DNA from 2 places in the Kitasatospora sp. NPDC092039 genome. Region 2 is predicted to be linked to the other one. Evidence: riboswitches for the same ligand, from Rfam matches in the RefSeq annotation. Region 2 holds a riboswitch; the other holds the start of a gene.

Region 1 (3,896 bases), on a different contig from region 2:
CTGGCAGGAACCCCCGTCCCGGCGGAACCACCACACGGCGGGTCGGTGTTGAATGGCCCTGGTCCGGGAGGTGGACGGACCGGTCCGCGAACGAGGGAGGACGGCGGCGGTGAAGCTCTTCCGGCTGGACGAACTGGACGCCGAACGGGCGGCCAACGACGGCGCGTACCTGCGGTTCCTGCGCGAACCGCGGATGTCCGCCGGGCTGTACGCGCTGGCCCCCGGCGACACCGACACCCAGACCCCGCACGACCAGGACGAGATCTACCAGGTGATCAGCGGCCGGGCCGAACTCACCGTCGGCGCCGAGACCGCGACGGTCGGGCGCGGCACGGTGGTGTACGTGCCGGCCGGCACCCCGCACCGGTTCCACCACGTCACCGAGGAACTGCGGGTACTGGTGGTGTTCTCCCCTCCGGAGGACTGAACGCCCGGGCGTCGGAGGACGCGTGCGGCCCGCCGGTTAGGGTCGCGTCATGAGCACCAAGACGCTGACCGAAGAACTCTGGGCGGCCATCGAGCCGGTGTACGCCGAGATCCTCGCCCACCCCTTCCTGGCCGGGCTCACCGACGGCACCCTGCCGCGCGAGGCCTTCCGCCACTTCGTCGTCCAGGACTCTCACTACCTGCGCGACTACGCCCGCGCGCTCGCCGTCTGCGCCGCCAAGGCGCCCGGCGAGGAGGACGTCCGGGCCTTCGCCGACGACGCGGTCGGCGCGCTGGCCGCCGAGCAGGGCATGCACGCCGAGTTCCTGACCGCCTTCGGCGGCAGCGCCGAGCAGGCCGCGGCCGAGCCGGTGCTGCCCACCACCCGGGCGTACACCAGCTACCTGCTGGCCACCGTCTACGGGGGCTCCTTCGCCGAGGCGGTCGGCGCGGTGCTGCCCTGCTACTGGATCTACGCCCGGGTCGGCGAGGCGCTGCTCGCCCAGGGCTCGCCCGACCCGCTCTACGCCAAGTGGATCTCCACCTACGGCGACGAGGCCTTCCAGTCGGTCGTCCGCCGGGTGCTGGCGCTCGCCGACCGGCTGGGCGAGGAGCTCTCCGCGGCCGAACGCCGCAGGGTGGTCGAGCACTTCGTGACCACCTCGCGCTACGAGTGGATGTTCTGGGACGCCGCCTGGCGCGGCGAGCGCTGGCCGGTCTGAGCCGTTCGCCGACCGGCCTTGCTCCCGGCACCAGTTGGTCGCTCCGGAACGCCGGAGGTTGTGCTCCGCCGGACGAGTTCTCCGGGGTCACCCGGGGGGTCGGGGTAGGGGTGATCTCGGGGTTCTCTCCGGGCCGCCGGGCCTCGTTCCGGCACTCGCGCCCCCGTACGATCGAAGTACCGAAAGCAAGCGGGATGCGGCACCGGACGGCGGCCGACCCGAGGGGAGAAGAGGAACCGACATGGCTGAGCTCTGGAAGTCGCTGCCCTCCTGGGTGCGCAACATCGTCATCCCGGTGCTGGTCCTGGTACTGGCCTGGAACGTCGTCGCGTTCGTGTTCGGCGTCGTCGGCGCACTGCTCTCGATCGTGATCAAGCTGCTGGTGGTGGTCGGCATCGCGGCCGCCGTGGTGGTCCTGGTGAAGAAGGCCGCCAGGAGCTGACCCGCCACCCCGCAACGCCGCCCTGAGGCCCGGTCCCCTCCCACGAGGGGCGCCGGGCCTCGGCCGTTCTCCGGTGGCCCACGCGACTGAGCCGGGGGCGGCCGCGCGGGCGGGCCGGGAGGCGCTCTGGACCTGCGGCGATCCGCTCGCTACGGTGTTGGGCGTCGTGTGCAGGCAACACCGCCTGCGACGCGGGAGCTCGGAGCACCGGGCTGAGAGGGCGCTGACCGGGACGTCGACGGACGGACCGACGGCTGCGTCGACCGCAGGAACCTGACCGGGTAATGCCGGCGTAGGGAGTAGAGGTCAGATGACCACGTTCGAAGCACAGCCGCAGTCTGCCCAGGGCGCCCCCAGCAGCGAGCGCACCGGCTACCCGACCCCGGCCTGGCGCAAGGCCCACCGCGAGGGATCGCGCCCCGACCTGCGCGTCCCGTACCGCGAGGTGCGGCTCACCAACGGCAGGACCGTCCCGCTGTACGACACCTCCGGCCCGTACACCGACCCGTCCTACGAGCCCGACGTGCGGCGCGGCCTGCCCGCGCTGCGGGACCCCTGGATCCGCCAGCGCGGCGACGTCGAGGAGTACGACGGCCGCGAGCCGCGCCCCGAGGACGACGGGATCAAGCACACCTCGCCGCGCGGCGGGAACCTGCGCAACCTGGACGCCGTCTTCCCCGGCCGCCCGCGTCGCCCGCTGCGCGGCCGCGACGGCGTCGCCGTCACCCAACTCGCCTACGCCAAGCGGGGCGTGGTGACGCCGGAGATGGAGTTCGTGGCGCTGCGGGAGGGCCTCGCGCCGGAGTTCGTGCGCGCCGAGGTGGCGCGCGGCCGGGCCGTCATCCCGGTCAACGTGAACCACCCGGAGGTGGAGCCGGCCATCATCGGCACCAACTTCCTGGTGAAGATCAACGCCAACATCGGCAACTCGGCCGTCACCTCCTCGATCGAGGAGGAGGTGGAGAAGATGACCTGGGCCACCCGCTGGGGCGCCGACACCGTCATGGACCTCTCCACCGGCCGCAACATCCACACCACCCGCGAGTGGATCCTGCGCAACTCCCCGGTGCCGATCGGCACCGTGCCGCTCTACCAGGCCCTGGAGAAGGTGGACGGCAAGGCCGAGGAGCTGAGCTGGGAGGTCTACCGGGACACCGTCATCGAGCAGTGCGAGCAGGGCGTCGACTACATGACCGTCCACGCCGGCGTGCTGCTGCGCTACGTCCCGCTCACCGCGCGCCGCAAGACCGGCATCGTCTCGCGCGGCGGCTCGATCATGGCGGCCTGGTGCCTGGCGCACCACCAGGAGAACTTCCTCTACACCAACTTCGAGGAGCTCTGCGACATACTCGCCGCCTACGACGTCACCTTCTCGCTCGGGGACGGGCTGCGCCCGGGCTCGATCGCGGACGCCAACGACGAGGCGCAGTTCGCCGAGCTGAAGACCCTCGGGGAGCTCGGCCGGATCGCCCGCGAGCGGGACGTCCAGGTGATGATCGAGGGCCCGGGCCACGTCCCGATGCACAAGATCAAGGAGAACATGGATCTCCAGAAGGAGATCTGCGACGAGGCGCCGTTCTACACCCTCGGCCCGCTGACCACGGACGTCGCCCCCGGCTACGACCACATCACCTCGGGCATCGGCGCCGCGATGATCGCCTGGTGGGGCACCGCGATGCTCTGCTACGTGACCCCCAAGGAACACCTGGGCCTGCCCAACCGGGACGACGTCAAGACCGGCGTGATCACCTACAAGATCGCCGCCCACGCCGCCGACCTGGCCAAGGGCCACCCCGGCGCCCAGGCCTGGGACGACGCCCTCTCCGACGCCCGCTTCGAGTTCCGCTGGGAGGACCAGTTCAACCTGGCCCTCGACCCGGAGACCGCCCGCGACTTCCATGACGAGACCCTGCCCGCGGAGCCCGCCAAGACCGCCCACTTCTGCTCGATGTGCGGTCCGAAGTTCTGCTCGATGAAGATCAGCCAGAAGATCCGGGACGAGCACGGCGACGGTTCCAGCGCCGTCGACACCGAGTTCGACGCCGAGGCGCTGGCCGGCATGCAGGCCAAGTCCGAGGAGTTCGCGGCCCAGGGCAACCGGGTCTACCTCCCGCTGGCCGACTGACGCCGGAGCCCGGCACCGGAGCGCCGCCCCGGGAGTATCGCTTCCCGGGGCGGCGCTTCGTCGCTCCCGCCTCCGGCGGCTCCACTATCTGCATTCCGCAGATAGTGGAGCTAGAATGCAGACATGACTGTCCTCACGATCCGGGACGTCCCGGACGACCAGATCCAGACCCTGAAGGTCC
Region 2 (8,231 bases):
CGGGGGCCGGGGCCGGGGTCTCCTCGACGGGGCTGACCTCGCCGACCCGCTCGCGGGCGGCGGCGACGGCCGCCACCGCGGCGCCGCCGCCGGTGAGGGCGCCGAGCAGCGGCACCTTGGCGAGCGGGCCGGGCAGGCTGCCGTCGCGCTTCCGCAGGGACCAGCCGGTCCGGTAGCCGCGCTTGACCGAGAGGGTGACGAAGGCCTGACCGACCGCGAACAGCGCGGCGCCCGCCCCGATCACCACGACGGATCCGAGGACCATCCCGGCGGCCACCCCGAGGAAGCCGGCCAGGGCCAGCACGCGCCAGTGCAGCGGCGCCCGGTTCTGCAGCAGCACCTCCGCGACCAGCCAGAGCGCCACCACCGCCAACGCGGCGTACAGCAGCAGGTATCCGATGCCCATCCGCCCGCTACCTCCAGTCGCGTACCCGCGCGTGTGCGCCGCGCGTGTGCGGCGACTGTACCGGTTCAACGGCCCGGGTACCGCATCGCGTTCCCACCGCCGCCGGACACCGGCCGCACACGACCGAGCCCGCCACCGTCGGTACGGTGACGGGCTCGTGAACGCCTGCCGAAGAACGTCCGGAGACGGCCCGGAAGCGGGCCTACCGCTGGTGCAGCCCCAGGTTCTGGTAGATCTCCAGCGTCGCCGTCGAGTGGTTCAGCGTGATGAAGTGCAGACCGGGCGCGCCCTCGGCGAGGAGGCGCTCGGCCATCGCCGTGGCGTGCTCCATGCCGACGGCCCGCAGCGCCGCCGGGTCGTCGATGGCCGCCCGCAGGCGGGCCTCCAGCTCGGCGGGGAAGGCCGAGCCGCTGAGCTGCGGGAACCGCTCCAGCTGCTTGGCGTTGGTGACCGGCATGATCTCCGGGATGATCGGCGTCTCGCAGCCGGCGGCCGTCACCCGGTCGCGCAGCCGCAGGTAGTCGTCCACCTCGAAGAACATCTGGGTGATCGCGTAGTCGGCCCCGGAGCGGATCTTCGCCACGAAGTGCCGGATGTCCTCGTCCCAGTCGGTCGAGCGCGGGTGCATGTTCGGCGAGGCGGCGACGCCGACGCAGAAGTCGCCGATGCCCTTGATCAGCTCCACCAGCTCGTACGCGTAGGTGACGCCCTCGGGGTGCTTGACCCACTCGCCCATCGGGTCGCCGGGCGGGTCGCCGCGGACCGCGAGGACGTTCCGCACGCCCTGGTCGGCGTACTGGCCGATGATGTTGCGCAGCTCGGCGATCGAGTGGTCCACCGCGGTGAGGTGGGCGACCGGGGTCAGGGTGGTCTCGGTGGCGATCCGGCCGACCATGTTGACGGTGCGCTCGCGCGAGGAGCCGCCGGCGCCGTACGTCATGCAGACGAAGTTGGGGTCGAGCGGTTCGAGCCGCCGGATGGCGTCCCAGAGCCTCTGCTCGCCGACCTCGGTGCGCGGCGGCATGAACTCGAAGGAGAAGGAGCGCTTACCGGCCGCCAGGAGTTCGCGCACCGTCAGTGCGCGATCCGTTCTCGTGGAAGCGATTCCGAGTGCCATGCTGGCAGGCTATCGGGCCTTCGAAGGGGCCGGACAGCTGGATTCCATCTATTGAGACAACTGATGGACGATGTTCCGTTTCCGTTCGGAACGGCTCACGGCACCTCCCCCGCACCCCCGGCGGGGCCGCTCGCACACCCGTTCCCAGCCGCACCGCTACGCTTGCTGCACCCCAGACAACCAGCGGAGCCCCATCGTGACCTCGTCCAGCACCCGGCCGGCCAACCCCATCGACGTGGAGGACGTCCGCACCCGCGTCAACGCGGCGCTCGCCGCGTTCATGGACGGCCAGTCCGTGCTGCTCGCCAAGATCTCGCCCCAGCTGGTCCCCGCCGCCGACGCGCTGCGCGACTTCCTGCTGGACGGCGGCAAGCGGCTGCGTCCGGCCTTCTGCTACTGGGGCTGGCGCGCCGCCGGCGGCCCGGCCGGGGGCGCCACCGGTGAGGCGGTCGCCAACGCGGCCGCCGCCCTGGAGCTGCTCCAGGCGAGCGCCCTGGTGCACGACGACCTGATGGACCGCAGCGACACCCGCCGCGGCCTGCCCTCGGTCCACCGCCGCTTCGAGGCGCTGCACCGCGACAACGGCTGGCGCGGCGACCGCGAGCAGTACGGCACCTCGGCCGCGGTGCTGCTCGGCGACCTGCTGCTGATCTGGTGCGACGAACTGTTCCTGCGCTCCGGCCTGGAGCCCGCCGCCGTCCTCGCCGCCAAGCCGGCGTTCGACCTGATGCGCACCGAGGTCATGCTCGGCCAGTACCTGGACGTGCTGGAGCCGGTGGCCGGCGACTCGACGGACGAGGGCGCGCTGGACCGGGCCCGGACCGTACTGCACTACAAGTCCGCGAAGTACACCATCGAGCGGCCGCTCCAGGTCGGGGCGCTGCTGGCCGGCGCGGAGCCGGAGCTGGTCGAGGCGCTCGGGGCGTTCGGCCTGCCGCTCGGCGAGGCCTTCCAGTTGCGCGACGACCTGCTCGGCGTCTTCGGGGACCCGGCCGTCACCGGCAAGCCCGCCGGGGACGACCTGCGCGAGGGCAAGCGCACCCTGCTGGTCGCGCACGCGATGCGGGGCCTGCCGGCCGCCGACGCCCGGCACCTGGACGAGCGGCTCGGCGCGCCGGACCTGGCCGCCCCGGAGGTCGCCGGGCTGCGCGAGCTGGTCGCCCGCAGCGGCGCGCCGGAGCTGGTGGAGCGCCGGATCGAGGCGCTGATGCGCCAGTCGCTGGCCGCGCTGGAGGCCGCGCCGCTCGCCGACGAGCGGGCCCGTACGGTGCTGCTGGCACTGGCCGAGGCCGCCACCGTCCGCAAGTACTGACGGACGGCGACGGCCTCGGGCGGGGTCCTGCGGACCGGGTCGGTCAGAGCGCCGCGCGCACCCGGCGGGACAGCTCGGCGGCGGCCGCCCGCGGGTCCGCCGCGGCGGTGACGGCCCGCACCACGACGATCCGGCGGGCACCGGCCGCCAGCACCTCGTCCAGGTTGCCGAGGTCGATCCCGCCGATCGCGAACCACGGCCGGTCGGTGGCCTGCCTCGCCGCGTACGAGACCAGGCCGAGGCCCGGCGCCGGGCGGCCCGGCTTGGTCGGGGTCGGCCAGACCGGACCGGTGCAGAAGTAGTCCACGCCGGGCTCGGCGACCGCCGCGTCCACCTCGGACTCGGCGTGGCAGGAACGGCCGATCAGCACGTCCTCGCCGAGGATCGCCCGGGCGGCGGGCACCGGCAGGTCGTCCTGGCCGAGGTGCAGCACGTCCGGCCGGGCCGCGTGGGCGACGTCGGCGCGGTCGTTGACGGCCAGCAGCTTGCCGTGCCGGCGGCAGGCGTCGGCGAAGACCTCCAGGGCCTCCAGCTCCTGCTTGGCCTCCAGGCCCTTGTCGCGCAGCTGGACGATGTCCACCCCGCCCGCCAGCGCCGCGTCCAGGAACTCGGCGAGGTCGCCCTGCTCGCGGCGGGCGTCGGTGCACAGGTACAGCCGGGCGTCGGCGAGCCGGGCGCGCGGGTCGGTGGTCACAGCGCCATGGCCTGGGCGCGGCGCTTGACCTCGGTCGCCCGGTTCTCCCACAGCGCCTGCACCGGGGTGCCGGGCAGCGACTCGTCCTCGGTGAACATCCACGCGATGATCTCGTCGTCGGAGAACCCGCTGTCCCGCAGCACGGTCAGCAGCCCGACCAGGTGCTTGACCGGGCCGTCCTCGTCGATGAAGGCGGCCGGGACCTGCAGGGACTTGTTGGGGCCGCGGCGGACCGCGATCAGGTCACCCTTCTTGACCATGTTGCGGACCTCGGTGACCAGCACACCCCACTTCTCGGAGATGTCGGGCAGGTACAGCCACTCGGGGACCAGGGCTTCAGTCTTGGCATCGATCTCGCTCACGGCACCAGACTGCCACCTCGGACGCCTCCCGCGCACACGGCCCTACGCCGTGGCCGCCTTCAGCGGCACCGCCGGGTCGGCCGCGCGGACCGGATCCAGCGCGGTGCCGCGCTCGATCAGCCGGCGCCCCTGGGTGAGGTCGCGCGGCCGGTCCACGGTCAGCAGCGCGCTGGGCACGCCGTCGCGCAGCCAGAGCACCGACCAGTCGGCGTCCCGCGGGTCGCCGCGCCGGACCAGCTCGTCGCCGTCGGCGTGCCGGCCGGCGTACTGGACCATCCGCCCGAACTGCTCGGACCAGAAGTACGGCACCGGGTCGTAGGCCGGCCCGTCCGCGCCCAGCACGGCGGCGGCCACCGCCTCGCCGGACTGCAGGGCGTGGTCCCAGTGCTGGACGGCCAGCCGGGCCCCGGCCCGGGCCGAGGGGTAGCTGACGCAGTCGCCCGCCGCGAAGACGCCGGGCACCGAGGTGCGCAGCCGCCCGTCCACCACGACGGCGCCGGTCGGGTCCAGCTCGACCCCCGAGCCGGCCAGCCAGCCGGTCGCCGGGCGGGCCCCGATGCCGACCACCACCTCGTCGGCGGGCAGGTGGGAGCCGTCCGCCAGCAGCACCGCGCCGGGCTCGACGGCGGCCACGCCGACCCCGCAGCGCAGGTCGACCCCGGCCCCGGCGTACCAGGCGGCCATCGCCGAACCGATCCCCGTCGGCAGCGCGCCGGGCAGCGGCGCCGGACCGGCCTCGACCACCGTCACCGCACAGCCCGCCGCGCGGGCCGCGGTGGCCACCTCGGCGCCGATCCAGCCCGCGCCGACCAGCACCAGCCGCAGCCCGGGGCGCAGCAGCGCGCGCAGCGCCAGGGCGTCGTCCAGGGTGTGCAGCAGGTGCGCCCGTTCGGCGCCGGGCAGTGCGCGCGGGACGGCGCCGGTGGCGATCACCAGCGAGCCGTACGGGAGGTCGCCGCCGTCGGTGTGCAGCACGCCGGGGGTCAGGCCGGTGGCGCGGCGGCCGGTGAGCAGCTCGATGCCGAGCTGCCCGTAGTCGATGTCCAGAGCCGTGGAGTCGGTCTTGCCGAGCAGCACGTCCTTGGAGAGCGGCGGCCGGTCGTACGGCGCGTGCGGCTCCTCGCCGACCAGGGCGATCCGCCCCCGCCAGCCGCCCTGCCGCAGCTTCAGCGCGCACTGCGCCCCGGCCAGCCCGGCTCCGACGACGACCACCCGATCCGTTCCGCTCAGCTCTGCCACGCCCGTCACTGTACTCAGCCGCCGGCCGGCGGCCGCGGGCCGTCCCGCCCCGCCGCCCCCCGCTGTCCCACCCCACCGTCCCACCCCCGTCCACGCCTCGTACGCGCCTTCGGCCGGGACGACCCCCGGCGTTAAGGTGGGAACACCACACGGGAGCCCGGCGTACCGGGCTGAGAGGCGGGCTGACACGGCCTGCGACCGTCCGAACCTGATCCGGGTCATACCGGCGAAGGGAGAAGAGCAGCCTTGTCACGCTTGCCATCGGGCGCCCACGCCGACGTGCTGGTGATCGGCGGGGGGATCATCGGCCTCGCCGTCGCCTGGCGCGCCGCCCAGCGCGGCCTGCGGAACGTGGTCGTGGTCGACCCCTCCCCCGGTGGCGGCGCGGCCCAGGTCGCGGCCGGGATGCTCGCCCCGGTCACCGAGCTGCAGTACGGCGAGGAGCCGCTGCTGCGCCTCGGGATGGCCTCGAACGAGCGGTACGCGGCCTTCGCCGCCGAACTCACCGAGGCGAGCGGCGGCCAGGACACCGGTTACCGCCGGTGCGGCACGCTCGCCGTCGCGCTGGACTCCGACGACCGCGAGGAACTGCGCGAACTGCACGCCTTCCACCAGCGGCTCGGCCTGGACTCGGCCTGGCTGACCGGCCGGGAGGCCCGCAGGCTGGAGCCGATGCTCGCCCCCGGCGTGCGCGGCGGCCTGCACGTGGCCGAGGACCACCAGGTGGACGGCCGCCGGCTGCTCCGGGCCCTGGTCCTCGCCTGCGAGCGCGCCGGTGTCCTGGTCCACCGGGCCGAGGCGGTCGAGCTGCTGGTCGGCGACGGCCGGGCGGCCGGCGCCCGCCTGAGCACCCACGAGACCGTGACCGCCGACCGGACCGTGCTCGCCGCCGGCCCGCACAGCCACCGGCTGCCCGGCCTGCCCGAGGGGGTGCTGCCCGCGATCCGCCCGGTGAAGGGGCAGGTGCTGCGGCTGCACGTCCCGGACGCCTACCGCCCGTTCCTGTCCCGCAACGTCCGCGCCGTCGTCCGCGGCCGGCACCTCTACCTGGTACCCCGGGAGAACGGCGAGCTGGTGGTCGGCGCGACCACCGAGGAGCAGGGCTACGACACCACCGTCACCGCCGGCGGGGTGTACGAACTCCTCCGCGACGCGCACGAGTTGGTCCCGGGCATCACCGAACTCCCGCTGCTGGAGACCTCGGCCGGGCTGCGCCCCGGCTCGCCGGACAACGCCCCGCTGCTGGGCCCGACCTCGCTGCCCGGGCTGGTCGCCGCCACCGGCCACTACCGCAACGGCGTCCTGCTCACCCCGGTGACCGCCGACCTGGTCGCCGAGTACCTCGCCACCGGCGAAGTCCCCGAGCTCGCACGGCCGTTCACCCCCCTGCGCTTCTCCCCCGACCGCTCCACGACGAAGGCCTCCGCATGACCGAGACCACCCACGACCAGACCGCCCGGAACTCGATCGCCCTGACCGTCAACGGCGAGCCCCGCCGGGTGCCCGCCACGACCACCCTCGCCGAGGTGGTGTCCGCCGTCAGCGCCGCCAACACCGGTGTCGCCGCCGCGCTCAACGAGGCCGTGGTGCCCCGCGGTTCGTGGCCGGGAACGGCGCTGAACACCGGCGACCGGATCGAGATCCTCACCGCCGTGCAGGGAGGCTGAACCATGGCCGACGCCCTCCTCTCCACCGATGGGGACAGCCTCACCATCGCCGGCACGGCCTTCTCCTCCCGGCTGATCATGGGCACCGGCGGCGCCCCCAGCCTGGAGGTCCTGGAGCGCGCGCTGCTCGCCTCCGGCACCGAGCTGACCACCGTCGCGATGCGCCGGGTCGACGCCTCCACCCAGGGCTCCGTCCTGGACGTGCTGACCCGCAACGGCATCCGGGTGCTGCCCAACACGGCCGGCTGCTTCACCGCCGGCGAGGCCGTGCTGACCGCCCGGCTGGCCCGCGAGGCGCTCGGCACCGACTGGGTCAAGCTGGAGGTGATCGCCGACGAGCGCACCCTGCTGCCCGACCCGATCGAGCTGCTGGACGCCGCCGAGACCCTGGTCGACGACGGCTTCACCGTCCTGCCGTACACCAACGACGACCCGGTGCTGGCCCGCCGGCTGGAGGACGTCGGCTGCGCGGCCGTCATGCCGCTGGGCTCGCCGATCGGTTCGGGCCTGGGCATCCGCAACCCGCACAACTTCCAGCTGATCGTGGAGAACGCGGGCGTCCCGGTGATCCTGGACGCGGGCGCCGGCACCGCCTCCGACGTGGCCCTGGCGATGGAGCTGGGCTGCGCCGCGGTGATGCTCGCCTCCGCGGTGACCCGGGCTCAGGATCCGGTGCTGATGGCCGGGGCGATGCGGCACGCCGCCGAGGCCGGCCGGCTCGCCCACCGGGCCGGCCGGATCCCGCGCCGCTTCCACGCCGAGGCCTCCTCCGCGATGGCCGGCCGGGCCGACCTGGACACCCGCGAGCACCCCGCGTTCTGACGCGCCCGCGTGTCACAACCCGGGCACAGCCGGGCCCGGCGGCGACGTCCTCCGGGCCCGGCCGCCGGGGCCGCCACTAGACTCCTCGGGTGGACATGGCACTGCACGACCCCCTGATCGGCACCCTGCTCGACAACCGGTACCGGGTCGAGCAGCGCGTCGCGACCGGCGGGATGTCCACCGTCTACCGGGGCACCGACACCCGGCTGGACCGGGTCGTCGCGCTCAAGGTGATGCACCCCTCGCTGGCCGGCGACGAGGGCTTCACCGCCCGCTTCATCCGCGAGGCCAAGGCGGTCGCCAAGCTCAGCCACCCCAACGTGGTCAACGTCTTCGACCAGGGCGCGGACGGCGGCCACGTCTTCCTCGCCATGGAGTACGTGCCCGGCCGCACCCTGCGGGACCTGCTGCGCGACCGCGGCGCGCTGTCCGTCCGGGCCGCGCTGGACGTGCTGGAGCCGGTGCTGGCCGCGCTCGGCGCCGCCCACCGGGCCGGGCTGGTCCACCGCGACGTCAAGCCCGAGAACGTGCTGATCACCGAGGGCGGCCTGGTCAAGGTCGCCGACTTCGGCCTGGTCCGGGTACTCGGCACCGCCGACGGCGCGCCCACCT

The links. A riboswitch is a leader RNA that binds a small molecule or an ion and turns the genes downstream of it on or off. The one in region 2 is predicted to bind thiamine pyrophosphate.
Region 1: another riboswitch for thiamine pyrophosphate. It lies ahead of thiC (phosphomethylpyrimidine synthase ThiC); the one in region 2 lies ahead of thiO (glycine oxidase ThiO).

What each region holds. Positions count from the first base shown of each region.
Region 1 is NZ_JBIVSD010000003.1:385,331-389,226, forward strand. It holds gene ACIQI7_RS08005 (cupin domain-containing protein) at 110-427, shown strand; gene tenA (thiaminase II) at 477-1,148, shown strand; gene ACIQI7_RS08015 (DUF5326 family protein) at 1,390-1,590, shown strand; TPP riboswitch at 1,772-1,906, shown strand; gene thiC (phosphomethylpyrimidine synthase ThiC) at 1,901-3,715, shown strand; gene ACIQI7_RS08025 (FitA-like ribbon-helix-helix domain-containing protein) at 3,839-3,896, shown strand, end outside.
Region 2 is NZ_JBIVSD010000004.1:83,249-91,479, forward strand. It holds gene ACIQI7_RS09945 (hypothetical protein) at 1-406, opposite strand, end outside; gene metF (methylenetetrahydrofolate reductase [NAD(P)H]) at 609-1,523, opposite strand; gene ACIQI7_RS09955 (polyprenyl synthetase family protein) at 1,720-2,835, shown strand; gene thiE (thiamine phosphate synthase) at 2,879-3,529, opposite strand; gene ACIQI7_RS09965 (Rv2175c family DNA-binding protein) at 3,526-3,891, opposite strand; gene ACIQI7_RS09970 (NAD(P)/FAD-dependent oxidoreductase) at 3,934-5,139, opposite strand; TPP riboswitch at 5,270-5,382, shown strand; gene thiO (glycine oxidase ThiO) at 5,377-6,561, shown strand; gene thiS (sulfur carrier protein ThiS) at 6,558-6,797, shown strand; gene ACIQI7_RS09985 (thiazole synthase) at 6,801-7,619, shown strand; gene pknB (Stk1 family PASTA domain-containing Ser/Thr kinase) at 7,715-8,231, shown strand, end outside.